One region of the Crystallibacter crystallopoietes genome, then DNA from elsewhere that is predicted to be linked to it. Evidence: predicted binding sites of a transcription regulator. Region 1 holds the regulator's gene; each other region holds the start of a gene.
What was found. Region 1 encodes LexA, which represses DNA repair genes until DNA is damaged. Its sites were predicted from a motif close to TCGAACANNTGTTCGA; they were not measured.
Positions count from the first base shown of each region.

Region 2: the regulator LexA is predicted to act here: its motif matches at 1,814-1,829, upstream of AC20117_RS16025 (HNH endonuclease signature motif containing protein).
Region 3: the regulator LexA is predicted to act here: its motif matches at 2,347-2,362, upstream of AC20117_RS09765 (LexA family protein).

Region 1 is NZ_CP018863.1:3,620,726-3,624,911, reverse strand. It holds gene hisB (imidazoleglycerol-phosphate dehydratase HisB) at 1-169, opposite strand, end outside; gene AC20117_RS16775 (histidinol-phosphate transaminase) at 245-1,339, opposite strand; gene AC20117_RS16770 (LysM peptidoglycan-binding domain-containing protein) at 1,401-1,775, opposite strand; gene lexA (transcriptional repressor LexA) at 2,052-2,816, shown strand; gene AC20117_RS16760 (ATP-dependent DNA helicase) at 3,103-4,186, opposite strand, start outside.
Region 2 is NZ_CP018863.1:3,446,549-3,450,734, reverse strand. It holds gene AC20117_RS16030 (Ig-like domain-containing protein) at 1-1,684, opposite strand, end outside; gene AC20117_RS16025 (HNH endonuclease signature motif containing protein) at 1,959-4,067, shown strand.
Region 3 is NZ_CP018863.1:2,062,303-2,066,488, reverse strand. It holds gene AC20117_RS09780 (tripartite tricarboxylate transporter permease) at 1-138, shown strand, start outside; gene AC20117_RS09775 (universal stress protein) at 174-554, shown strand; gene AC20117_RS09770 (Y-family DNA polymerase) at 621-1,916, opposite strand; gene AC20117_RS09765 (LexA family protein) at 1,909-2,286, opposite strand; gene AC20117_RS09760 (response regulator transcription factor) at 2,541-3,194, shown strand; gene AC20117_RS09755 (ATP-dependent DNA ligase) at 3,514-4,186, opposite strand, start outside.

The DNA.
Region 1 (4,186 bases):
CCATCAGCGAGTGCTTCGCCAGCGCCGTGAGCATGTGGTCATAGAACGGCACAGTCGTGCTGATATCGGATTGGCCCGTGCCATCGAGGTTCAGTTCCACCAGGACGGAGGATTCACTTGTAGTGCGTTCAAGGCGCGCGGTGCGTCCGGTGGCAATATCCACGGTCATTGGAGTCCTTTGAAGAAAATCGATTTGGCTGTCCACGAAGACGTGCGCCTCTTATATCAGTCTAGGAGAAATCGCTCAGACAAGCTCGCGGAGGCGGTTCAGGAAGGCCGTGGTCTCCGCCTCAGTGCCGGCAGTAACCCGCAGATGGCCCGGAATCCCCACGTCACGGATGAGCACTCCGGCGTCGAGCAAACCCTGCCACACTGCGTGCGGATTGCTTACTCCCCCGAAGAATACGAAGTTCGAATCCGAGGGCGCGGGACGCAGACCCATATCCGTGAGTTCGGACACGATCCTGTCACGCTGGCCCTTAATGTCTTCAACGTTGGCCAACAGCGCATCCGCGTGGTCCAGGGCTGCAACGGCAGTTGCCTGGGTGATGGCGGACAGGTGGTAAGGCAGGCGGACCAAACGCAAGGCATCCGTCACTTCGGGCGCCGCGGCCAGATAGCCCACGCGTGCCCCCGCTAAAGCGAACGCCTTGCTCATCGTTCGCGAAACGATCAGACGCTCCCTGCCCTGCAGCAATTCCAGCGCGCTGGGGGTGCCGGTGTGGGCAAACTCGGCATATGCCTCGTCCACAATGACCATGGTGTTGTATTCGGCCCCGGCCTCGTACACAGCTTCTACAACGTCCAGGCCCAGAGCCGTCCCGGTCGGGTTGTTAGGCGAACAGAGAATGACGATATTGGCGGCTGATTCCCTGACTGCCCGAGCGGCTGCCTCGGCCGTCAAACTGAAGTCGGAGGAGCGAGCTCCGGTGACATATTCGGTGTCTGTGCCGCTTGCGAGCAACGGATACATCGAATATGTAGGAGGAAAGCTCAGTAAGCGTCGGCCTGGACCTCCAAAAGCCTGCAGAATCTGCTGGAGGACTTCGTTCGAGCCATTGGCAGCCCAAACGTTTTCTTCCGTTAGCCCATGGCCCAGGTAACGAGCCAACGCTTGACGCAGTTGTGTAAATTCGCGGTCCGGGTAACGGTTCAACCCCGTTGCTGCCGCCTCGACGGCGGCCGCAATGGCCTTGTGAACACTATCGGGAAGTGGATGGGTGTTCTCGTTAACATTCAGCAGCACCGGCACATGTAGCTGGGGTGCGCCGTAGGGTTCTAAGCCTCTGAGGTTGTCTCTAAGAGGCAGGCGATTCAGGCGTTCTAGCTGGTCACTCACCGATCAAGCTTAAGCTCCGGCCGGCCCGGGGCAGGAATCGGGCCAGCCGGAGGGTCTCATATTACGGCCGCTGGCCGTCGCCGCTGACGGGTACGTGCAGTTGCTGTCCGGCGTGCACGATCGAGTCCGGAAGGTTGTTCAATTGCGAAATCTCAGCGATCACATCGTGCGGATTCCGCTCAGGGGCAACGGCACTGGCGAGTTCCCACAAGGTCTGCCCGGAGCCGACCGTCACAGTGATCGTCTCGCCTGCTCCTAGACCGCCACTGGTGGAGGCCACTGCGGGAGCCGTAAAGAAGCCGATCAGCGTCAACAAAGCAGCAGCCGAAAGGATGAGCGGAAGGCCGATCAACAGCAGACGGCCGCGACGGGTGAGCTGGAGTGGTTGAGTATGGCGCGGTACGGCAGGCGACTGCGGTGCGAGCTGTGCAGACATGTTGACACCTTTCCCGATCTGCGAACGTTTATGTCCGAGATCTCCTTATTCGAATTTACGTTCGAATCCTTCTTCCACAGTTTTAGCACCTATGATCGAACATTGTCGAGACTCACTAGAACAAATGTTTGAAAGTCCACCATGACTCCCCTAGCGTTAAACCAAAGGTGGCCGTACATGAAGTGCATCAGCTGCCACTGACAAAATAAGATTCCGGTTCGAATTCAGGCACGGCACTGCTGACTCGGATCGGACGGAGAAACCGGAGTCCGGGCCATGTCGAAGAACGTTTCCAGAGCAGCTGCCACATCAGACAGCAAACAGACAAAGCCGACTCGGGCTGCAGGGCAGCCCAAGGGCCTGACTGCGCGCCAAAAGAAAATCCTTGAAACCATCCAGGAGTCTGTAAGTGCTAATGGTTATCCGCCATCGATGAGGGAAATCGGTGACACCGTCGGACTGGCAAGCCTGTCCAGCGTGACGCACCAGCTGATCCAACTCGAAAAGATGGGCTACATCCGCCGTGACCCCAAGCGTCCCCGCGCCATGGAAGTGCTGACTCCGCTCGTCATTGAGGACGGCGCTGCCCGAATGGCCGGGGTGGAACAGGCAGACAATGTCAGAAGTATCAACGGTTCCACCGTCTCAGATCTCGGCAGCGGGTCGGACACAGCCATGGTTCCCCTCGTCGGTCGTATCGCCGCCGGCGGCCCCATCCTGGCGGATCAGGTCATCGAAGATGTTATGCCCCTTCCGAGACAGTTGGTTGGCCATGGCGAACTGTTCATGCTTAAGGTCTCCGGCGATTCCATGATTGACGCAGCCATCTGTGATGGTGATTGGGTTGTCGTGCGGAGGCAGCAAAGCGCCAACAACGGAGATATCGTGGCAGCCCTCCTCAACGACGAGGCAACTGTGAAGACATTTCGGCAGCGGGACGGCCATACTTGGTTGTTGCCACAAAACACCCAATACGAACCGATCCTCGGCGACCATGCAACGGTCATGGGCAAAGTGGTTTCAGTGATGCGTACTTTGTAGACGGATGCTATTTGTCGCCAAGGCGGTCTCGTCCCGCCAGCATGGCAGCGAACGGCTTTCCCGCTAGTTGCGGCGCTGCAGCTAACGTTCCCTTGCAATAATGTCCATCTCTTTGGACAGGCCGGAGCTGAGGGCCGGGCGCCTTCTGCGTCACGAGTTCTGTGGTGCCATCACCCACAGACTTGGCCTTCCTGCAGGGTGGGGGCGGTAGGTCCACCCGTGCATGCCTCATCGGACTCGATGAGCACGCACTAATATCATTGGCTTCGCATAGCGGGAAGGGCGGTCAACCCGTCTGACGGGCTGAGAGCCGTTCCAAGATCTGCAGCGCCACGCTCCGGTCCTTAGTTGACCAGAATGGGGGCAATGCAGACCGGAGAAAACTGCCATAACGGGCGTTCGCCAAGCGGGAATCCAGCACCGCGACCATGCCACGATCGCCCGCGGCGCGAATAAGGCGTCCGGCCCCCTGAGCCAGGCGGACTGCGGCGTGGGTAGCGGAGACGGACATAAAACCGTTGCCTCCGGCTTGCGCCACCGAGCGGGTCCTCGCTGTCATGAGAGGGTCATCCGGACGGGGAAACGGAATCCGATCGATGATGACGAGCCTGCAGGCGTCTCCGGGCACGTCCACACCCTGCCATAGGGTCATCGTCCCGAATAGGCAGGTATCCGGCTCCGCCGCAAACTGCTTGACCAAGGCAGCGATCGATGACTCGCCCTGGCACAGGATTTCGCTATTGATCCGCCGTCGCATTTCAGCGGCCGCTTCCTCGGCCGCCCGCCGGGAAGAGAACAGCCCCAATGCCCCGCCTCCGGAAGCCTTCAGGAGTGCCTCCAGCTCGTCCAACTGTTCGGCGCTAGTTCCGCGCTCAGGCTTCGGCAAATGCGAAGCCACATACAGCACTCCCTGCTTCGGATAGTCGAACGGGCTTCCAACGTCTGCACTTGAGTACGCCGGTGCACCGGCCCCCATCAGTCCCAGCGATCCGGCCACCGCATCGAAAGCGTTGCCGATGGCCAACGTCGCCGAAGTCAGAACCACAGTATGGCCGTCAAACAAACCTTCACGTAGCCGTGAGGCCACGGACAGAGGTGCCACGTTGACCGTTGCGGGCTGCGTATCGTCCTCTGACCCGAAATCGGTTCCGGACCCGAAATTGCTGGGCCTGGTAATCCACACGACCTCCCGAGCCTGGGCCGCGGAGAGAATCCGGTCGCATACCTCCAGCACAACCATCAGCCTGGAGCGGGCCATCTGCCGCCCACCGTCCGCGCTGTTCGATGTGTCCGATTTGGAGTCGGAAAGTGCGACTCGGCAAGCCTCACGCAACTGCGTCAGCGCCATCTCATGATCGTCACGCAGCCCA
Region 2 (4,186 bases), 170 kb from region 1:
GTTCATCGCCGGCATCCTGGAAGGTCAGCAGGCCGTCCCGGCGCACGGCCACCTGATTGTCACCGGTTGCAGTGCCCTCGTCCAGGTACAGGTCATCGCCGTCCGGATCCGTCCAGTCATTCAGCACGTTCCGGGTGATGGACTTGCCTTGCTCCAGCTGGATGATGGTTTTGCGCTTCTGCTGCGGGGCGCCGTTTTCGTCGTCGCCGCGGATCCGCAGGGTGACGTCGGCATCGGCGGTGCCGCCCCGGCCGTCGTCGGCCTGGTAGCTGAAGGAGCGGGTGCCGGGTTCGGCATCCTCGGCGACCCGAATCTGCAGACCGCCGCCGTTGTAAATCCGCTGGACCTGGCCGATATCCGGCTGCTTGCCGCGGACCGCCGAGGTCAGGACATCGCCGTCGGGGTCCGAATCATTGTCCAGCACCGGCAACACAGTGGTCCGGCCCGGCCTGACGCCGAATTCATCGGCCACGGCCAACGGCGGACGGTTGGCCTCGGTACGGTCCGGCAAGGTGTTGTTGGTGGTGGTATCCGCCGTCTCCTCCTCCTCGTCGGTCTCGTCCGGCGGCGGCAGCAGCTCTTCCCAGTTATCCACCAGCACCAGGTCATCTTTGACCAGCCAGACATTGCCGCTGGTGGCATCGTTGAGGATGACGTTGTCCCGGTTGACGCGGAAAACCGGCACCGAGGATTCGCTGAGTTCGGGCAGCTCCTGGTCAAGGTTGTGGGCCGGGTCTTCGCAGCTGCGCAGGTACTGCGCATTCCCGATCCAGGCTGCATGGGTACAACCATCCAGCTGGACCGGCGCGGCCGGTGTCCCGCCCTTGGCAGGGAGAACCGTGGGTTCATCCCCATCCAACGGGACTTGGACCAAAGCATCCGTGGTGGCGATCGCGGCGTAAGTACTGGCGCCACCGGACTGTTGGAGCTGTGCGCTCTGAAAAGCCGCCGCCTGTTCGCCCCGGAGAGTGGATGAAGTACCGGCGCCGAGGTCAAGCTGCCGGCCGGCGCCCGTAAAAGCCTGCCCGCGTGCGGCGTCGAGGACCACCGCTTGGTCCCCCACCGCGGCCAACTGCAGTTCGTCGGCACCCCGTAGCTGGGGAACCTCCGTACTGTTGGTCCCGGCGGGCAGATACTGTTCGTCCAGCTCCACCGTCGTCAGGGTTCCGGACTCCGGCTCAGCCAACGTGATGGTCTGATCCGGACCGGCGACGGCGGTGACCCCCGGCGTAGCGGTATGCACCGGTTCCAGCCCGTCCGGGGTAAAGGCCGGCAAGGAGGCCGGATCCATGGCCCAGACGAGTCCCTTCGCCGGATCGGTAACCACCAGCAGGTCTTCGGCCAGGCTGGTATCGGCGCCAGCGGGAATGGCGGTGCCGCCGACAAAGGCCATGGCGGCAGTGTCCACCGTGCTCAGGCTGGACTGATCAAAATTGCGCAGCAGGACATCGCCCTCATGCTGGAGGATGTCGTACGAGGTGCTGTTGGCCAGGAAGCCGCCGTCGAGCGTCCGGGATTGGTAATTGACATGGCCGACCAGGTTGGCGCTCTGGTTCGTGACCCAGATTCCGCCGTCGTGCAGGTCAACGTCCGCAGTATCCGTGCCCGGATGCAGGAAAATTCCGGCACCGATGACTGCCAGCACAATGGAAAAGGCAGTAGCAGGGACAGCCCCATGACGCATTGAGGCAGGACGTTTCCTGCCAAACCCCTTGAACTTCACCGCGAGAGACCTTTGAGAGACTGATGTTTTGCCCGAGATCGGAACCCGCGGCCCCCTTGCCGCACCAGAACAGTCTAGACCGGCTACCGGTTAAACGTCGGTTCGGATCTGCCGGCGAGGGAAACATCAGAAAAAGAACACGCGAGAAAAAAGTTTCTCAAGAAATTTCTCAAGATGCGTGTACTTGTGTGGATTGTGCCTCTTGAGTGTCAGAGGCAGATGATGGACTGGAGTCATGGCAGCAGAAGAGCACTCACCGGATACCGGATCCCCGGCGGACGGACACGTGTCTGCCGGGCCAGTACCCGGGCAGAAGAGTGTCCCTTCCCCGATGCCCGGCGACCGGCGGCCCCGGGATCGTGAACGTGAGACCGTGGTCCGCCGCGAGGATGGCTGGAGCCATTACCGGGGAACACAGGAGAAGCTGCGGGAGAATGTTGCGCATTGGATAAAGCGGCGCCGGGAAGAGGCACGCGAACGTCTCGCCGCCGGGTTGCCGCCGCGGAGCCCGGCGATGGCCAAGGACATGGAGGAGCTGCGGGCGAAGGCCAGGGCCATGGAGGAATTGAGTTTCAAAGCCAGATACCCGGACCCAGCACTGTCGGCGTACGGTCCGGATCCGCTGGCCGAACAGGACATCCCGCGGCCCACGGAAGAACCCTTACCGTACGACGGCGAGGTGGGGTTCGATGACTTCGCGCCCTGGGACCGCGAACCCGAATGGGCGTGCCGGCCACTGGTCGGACCGGTACCGGTCTGCTGGGGGCCTGCGGAGGAACTCGGCGATGTCCCTGCGGAACTGTTCACCGAAGATCACGCGGAGTATTACGCCCACCGCCTTAGCCGGATCGCCGCCGGCGGTCCTGCCGAATGGTTCCGTCTCTTCGGAACCATCAACGCATCAAGCACCACCAACGCTGCCGGCGCTGTTGACGCCGCCAACGCGGCGGACGCCGTTGCCGCAGCCACAACCGGCGGCGTCGCCAGTGAAGCTTCGGCGTTGGCGGGGGTTGACGAGTTGGATTACCAAGGGGCAGTCGAGCACTTGGTAGCGGGCCGGCGACTGGTCGCCTGGGTTCAGGCCTGCATGGTACGCCTGGCCGCACACGTCGGCGACGCGGCGCTGGCTCAACTCCCGCCGCCGCGCGAAGGTGCCGGCCCGGATGTGACGGGTCCGTTGCAGGATCTGGCTGATCAGTCCGCGGCCGAGGAACTCGCCTGCCTGTACCGGATCACCGAGCTGGAGGGAAGGCAAACGCTCCAGCAGGCGCGCGAGCTATGTGCCCATTACCCGGGCACGCTGGCCGCGCTGTCCGCGGGGGAAATGGACCTGGACCAGGCCACCGTCATCGTGCGGCAAGGCGAAACCCTGCCCGACGGACAGAAACCGGGATACGAAGGGGCTCTCCTGGCCAAAGCCGGGCAGCAGACCCCCCGGCAACTGCTTTATGCCGCGCGGAAAGAACGCGAATCCCGTGACCCGGACTCCCTGGCCAAACGTCATGCGCAGGCCGTTAAGCGCCGCAATGTGTGCTTGGAACCGGATGGCGACGGCATGGTCACACTCCGCGCCCGCGTGTCCGCTGAGACCGGGCTGGCCATCCACAACCGGCTCACCGATGCTGCCCGCAGTCTACAGACCGAGGCCGAGACCCGCACCGTGGGCCAGCTGCGGGCTGATGTGTTCGCCGACCTGCTCTTGCACGCAGGCATGGAAACCGGCCCCGCCGCCGGCATCCGCCCCGAAGTCGCCCTCACGGTGCCCGTGTTCACGCTTCTGGGGCTGGACGACGAACCCGCCACGCTGGAAGGATACGGCCCGATTCCCGCCGACGTGGCACGGCGGTTGTGCCAGGACGCGCCCTCGTTCCACCGGATCCTGACGCACCCGGAGACCGGGGCCGTGCTTTCCTACGGCAAAACCACCTACAAACCGCCGGCGGATCTGGCCCGCGCCGTCAGACACCGCGACCCTGTCTGTGCCGGACCCGGCTGCACCGCCGCCGCGAGGGACTGCGAGCTGGACCACACGATCGAGTACCACGGAAACGGCGGCCACGGCGAAACCGACTACATCAATCTCGGTCCGCTGTGTAAATTGCTTCACCGACTCAAATCCCATGCCGGTTGGAAAATCATTCAAACCGGTCCCGGCGAATTCACCACCACCACGCCCGGGAACCAGAAATACACCACCAGGCCAGGCGATTTCCGCGACACCAGCCCACCGACCTACCCCGATACGGTTCTGGACAATCTGCCCGATGACCACCGTCAACGGCTCCGTCCAAAACCGGCACCACCATGGGACGGCACCATCAAGAACGACCCACCTCCCTTTTGACCAGTCAGAAGAAATTGAGGCGAGGCGCGGTCAGGTAATGAGCGGGGAGGCCGCCTTGGGGTGGAACGCCTGAAGTGGAGACCAGGTGAATCCAGGCTGCGGATCCGTTCGAGTAGGAC
Region 3 (4,186 bases), 1.6 Mb from region 1:
TTCCTGCTCATCGTCGCCCGGGCCAAAACCAAGACGACGATCATCTACACGGCGGTTCTCTACGTGGTACTGCTGGCCCTGCCGACACTCCTGCCCATCGATCTGCCGCAGGGCTGGCTCAGCCAGCTTGTCGGCTGAGCCAGCGAACCATACGGAAACGAAAGGAACCACCGATGACAATCCTCGCCTGCTTTACCGACAGTCCTGAAGGCCGGACTGCCGTTCGCCGCGCAGTCGAAGAAGCCGGACGGCTCGACTCCGATGTGCTGATCGCGAATATCGACACGGATCGGCGGGAGCTGTCGCTGGCGGAGTTGGACATCGATCCGGCCTCGTTCAGCAGCGGGGGCCGCACGGTTGCCGTGTTGCCGCCGTCGTCGGTCATCCATGACGCCGCGGATCTGGTGCTGCAGACCGAGCAGGAGCGCAAGGTCGCACTGATCGTCCTGGGCCTGCGCCGGCGTTCGCGGGTGGGAAAGCTCATCCTCGGCAGCCACGCGCAGCGGATCCTGCTCGACGCCGGCTGTCCGGTCCTCACCGTCAAGGCAAACTGACCGGGAAATAAACTCGTCCCCGGGCATTGCACGCAAGCGATGCCCGGGGACGGGTGGTTTAAGGCCTCAGGCCCGGACCACCGGCAGGTCGCTCCACTCGGTGGTGTAGCGCGGAGAGGAGAAGTCCCGCTTCATGGACCAGGCGGCCGGAACGGCCAGCCCGCCCTGGCCGAGGCCGATGGCCGCTTCGCCGAACTTCGCCCGCACGCTGCCGAGCAGGTCGCCGATGTGCCGCTGGTCCAGATCACTGACAAACGGGTCCAGCGTCTGCTGCCCGTCGGCCGGCTCGAGTCCGGTAAACAAAACGCCCGCCCGCACATACTGGGTCCCTTCAGAGATGCAGGTGCGCATCGTCGCCACCGCGGCCCGGGTCAGCTGGATGGGATCCTGTGTCGGCACCGGCAGCCGCGCGGATGCAGAGGGGAAGGACTTCTCCCCGCCGGCAAAGCGGCTGGTTCCCGCGGTCACGGTGAGCACCGAGGCGTTCAAACCCTGGGCCGCCATCCGGGCGGCACCTCGCTGGGCGTAGACCGCCATGACCTGGTCCATCTCCTCCGCAGTGGTCACCGGCGTCGAGAAACTGCGCGAGAACATGATCTGCTGTTTGTCGGCCCGTTCCTCGGAATGCGGGATGCAGGCGGTCCCGTTCAATTCCAGTACCGTCCGTTGGAGCACCACCGAGAACCGCTTGCGGATCAGCTGCGGGTCCGCCGCCTTCAGGTCCGCCACGGTCTCGATCCCCATCGCATTCAGCCGCTTCGCGGTCCGTCCACCCACGCCCCACAACCCCGTGACCGGCACGCGCGACTGGATTCGCGCGACCTCCGCGGCCGGCATGGAGTCCAGCGAGCAGACGCCTTGCATGTGCGGGTTTCGCTTGGCAATGTGGTTCACAAACTTAGCCAGCGTCTTGGTTCCGGCTACTCCTACACACACCGGCACGCCGACGTGCCGCATGACGGCCGACCGGATCCGTGCCGCCGTCCCGAGCAGCTGCCGCTCGTCCCCGGGCAGCCCCAGGAAACACTCGTCGATCGAGTACACCTCCTGCCAGCTGCCGAACCGGCCCAGGACCTCCATCACCCGCGCGCTCAAATCACCATAGAGCTCGTAGTTGCTGGAACGGGCAACCAGCCCCCATCGCCCAGCCTCCGGGGCCACCTTGAACCATGGCGTTCCGGTGGCGATGCCGAGCTGTTTCGCTTCTTCGGAGCGCGCCACCACGCAACCATCGTTATTGGAAAGTACGACGACGGGACGCCCCTCGAGCGCGGGGTCGAAGACCCGCTCGCAGGAGACATAAAAATTGTTGACGTCCACCAGCGCGATCCGCCCGCCGGGGAGTGATGGTTCGCTAGACATGGTGCAGGCACCGGGTGACGACGCCCCAGATGCTCAAGTCGGCGAGCTCGGGCACTTCGGTGGGGACTCCGCCGTCGTCCGTCTGCAGTCTGACGTGGTCGCCGGAGAGATGCAGGCGCCGGATGAGCAGTTCGCCGTTAACCACCGCCACCACCACGGAGCCGTCCCGCGGGGTAAGGGACCGGTCCACGATGAGCTCATCGCCGTCGCTGATGCCCGCCGCCGCCATGGAATTGCCGCTTACCCGCATGACGAAGGTGCAGGTGCGGTCGCGGATCAGATGCCGGTTCAAGTCGATACCGCCGTGGAAGTAGTCCTGGGCAGGAGAAGGAAAACCGCGCGCATCCCCGGGCCCGCCGCCGTCGTTCATCTCCGGACCTGAACTGGATGGTGAAGGCGTCTCCATACCGAACACAGCAGCCGCCACCCTTCGAATCTATCTTCGATAGATAACCTTACCACCGGGTGGACAGGGATTTCTTGAGCTAATTTTGCGCAAGAACGGAACCTTGGCTTGAGTTGCCGCTGGCACGATTATGGTCATAGACGATGGGGACAGCACAGATTCGGGTACGAGTTCCGAGCATCTCCTCGGTTGAGTCAGACAGGGTGGGGGCCCTTCAAATGAACGAACCAACAGACAAGCGTCCATGCATCGTGATCATCAGCGGCCAGCTGCTGTTCGCAGAACTGCTCTCCGGCGCGCTTGCATCCCACAACCTAATGTCCGGAGGCTTTGCAGGCAATGCGGCGGAAGGCATCGAGCTGTGCCGTAACCTGCACCCGGAGGCCGTGGTCCTTGACTACCGGCTACCCGACGGCGAGGGCTTGGAGGCGGCCGAACAGATCCTGTCCGATTCACCGGCTGCGCGGATCATCCTGCTGACCGCGCATCCGTCGCACGACCTGCTGGGCCGCGCGGCCGACCTGGGCATCTGCGGACTGCTGCCGCTGCACGGCACAGTCGATTCGCTGTTCGATGCGATTGAGCACGCCCGGCCCGGCGCCATGGTGATCCATCCGTCCTTCCTCGTACCGGTCACGCCACCCAGTGGCGTTGCTGGCCTGCCGACCTTGAGCAGGCGCGAACGGCAGGTTCTGGCGCTGCTGGCCGAAGGCTGCGACGTCAAGACTTCTGCCAAGCGGCTGAATGTCACGATCAGCACTTGCCGCGGATATGTGAAGTCCGTGCTGTCCAAGCTGGACGCGCACACCCAGCTCGAAGCGGTGGCCGTGGCCAGGCGGATGCAACTGCTGGAACCGGCCCAGCCCATTTAAAGAAAGATTCCTTTAGGCAAATGTTCCAACTGGGATCCCCAGAATAGGGGGTCCGTTGGGGATTGATTTTTGGGACTGAGATTTTTCGAAGGATGACAGGGCAAGCTTTGTCCTATCTTGATCCCCAGAAACCCGCTGACACTGGTCCCGAAGTGATCAAGACTCCGGAGTCCGGCGAAGCTCGCCCCAGCCCGCCGGGCTCCGGACCCGCCCACCAAGGGGCAGATGTACCAAGCCCTTATTCGACTGACGGTGCCAGAGCAGTAGCCCTTATGAACCAACCCGGCTCCGCGGGGTGTCGGAAACAAGACGCCGGCATTCAGGGGTTACCGAAGGGAGCTGAGACCTCATCCGGATCCAGCTCGGGACGGTAACGCACGTAGCGCAGAGGGTGCCGAAATGACCGCCCTGACCAGGACGTATCGGCGGAAACCTCGACGACGATGGGCTCGATGAGGGTAAGTTCCGTCTCTCCCCCGCTTGCGTTGAACCGGTCCATGGCGGTGGACTTCACGCGGTGCGGCCACGGATGCTCCCCGGCCGGCGGCTGCAGCCGCGACCCCAGAAGCTTGGCCGCCGCCGGCTTGAGCGGAACAGACCGCCCCACTATCCGCAGCTCACCATCGATGGGCAGGCCGGCGACAATTGCCTGTGGCCTGGCCATCGGACCGATGACGGCTGCGCAGACGACGTCCAGTGTTTCCCTGTGCTTGACCTTGAGCCACTGGCGCTGGCCGCCGTCGTAACTTTGACCGGTGCCTTTGATCACCAGGCCTTCGACGCCGGTTGCCGGCAAATCCCGGAACCAGCCGGCGGCTATTTCCGGATCGGCGGTTACCGGGGACAACTCCAACGGGCCGGACCATTCCTTGGCCAGCTCCTCAAGCAGTGCGCGGCGGTCGTGCAGCGGCTCCCGTCGAATATCATGGCCAGCCACGGCGAGAAGATCGAAGGCGACGAAGTGCGCGGGCTTGTCCTGCACCTGACGCAAC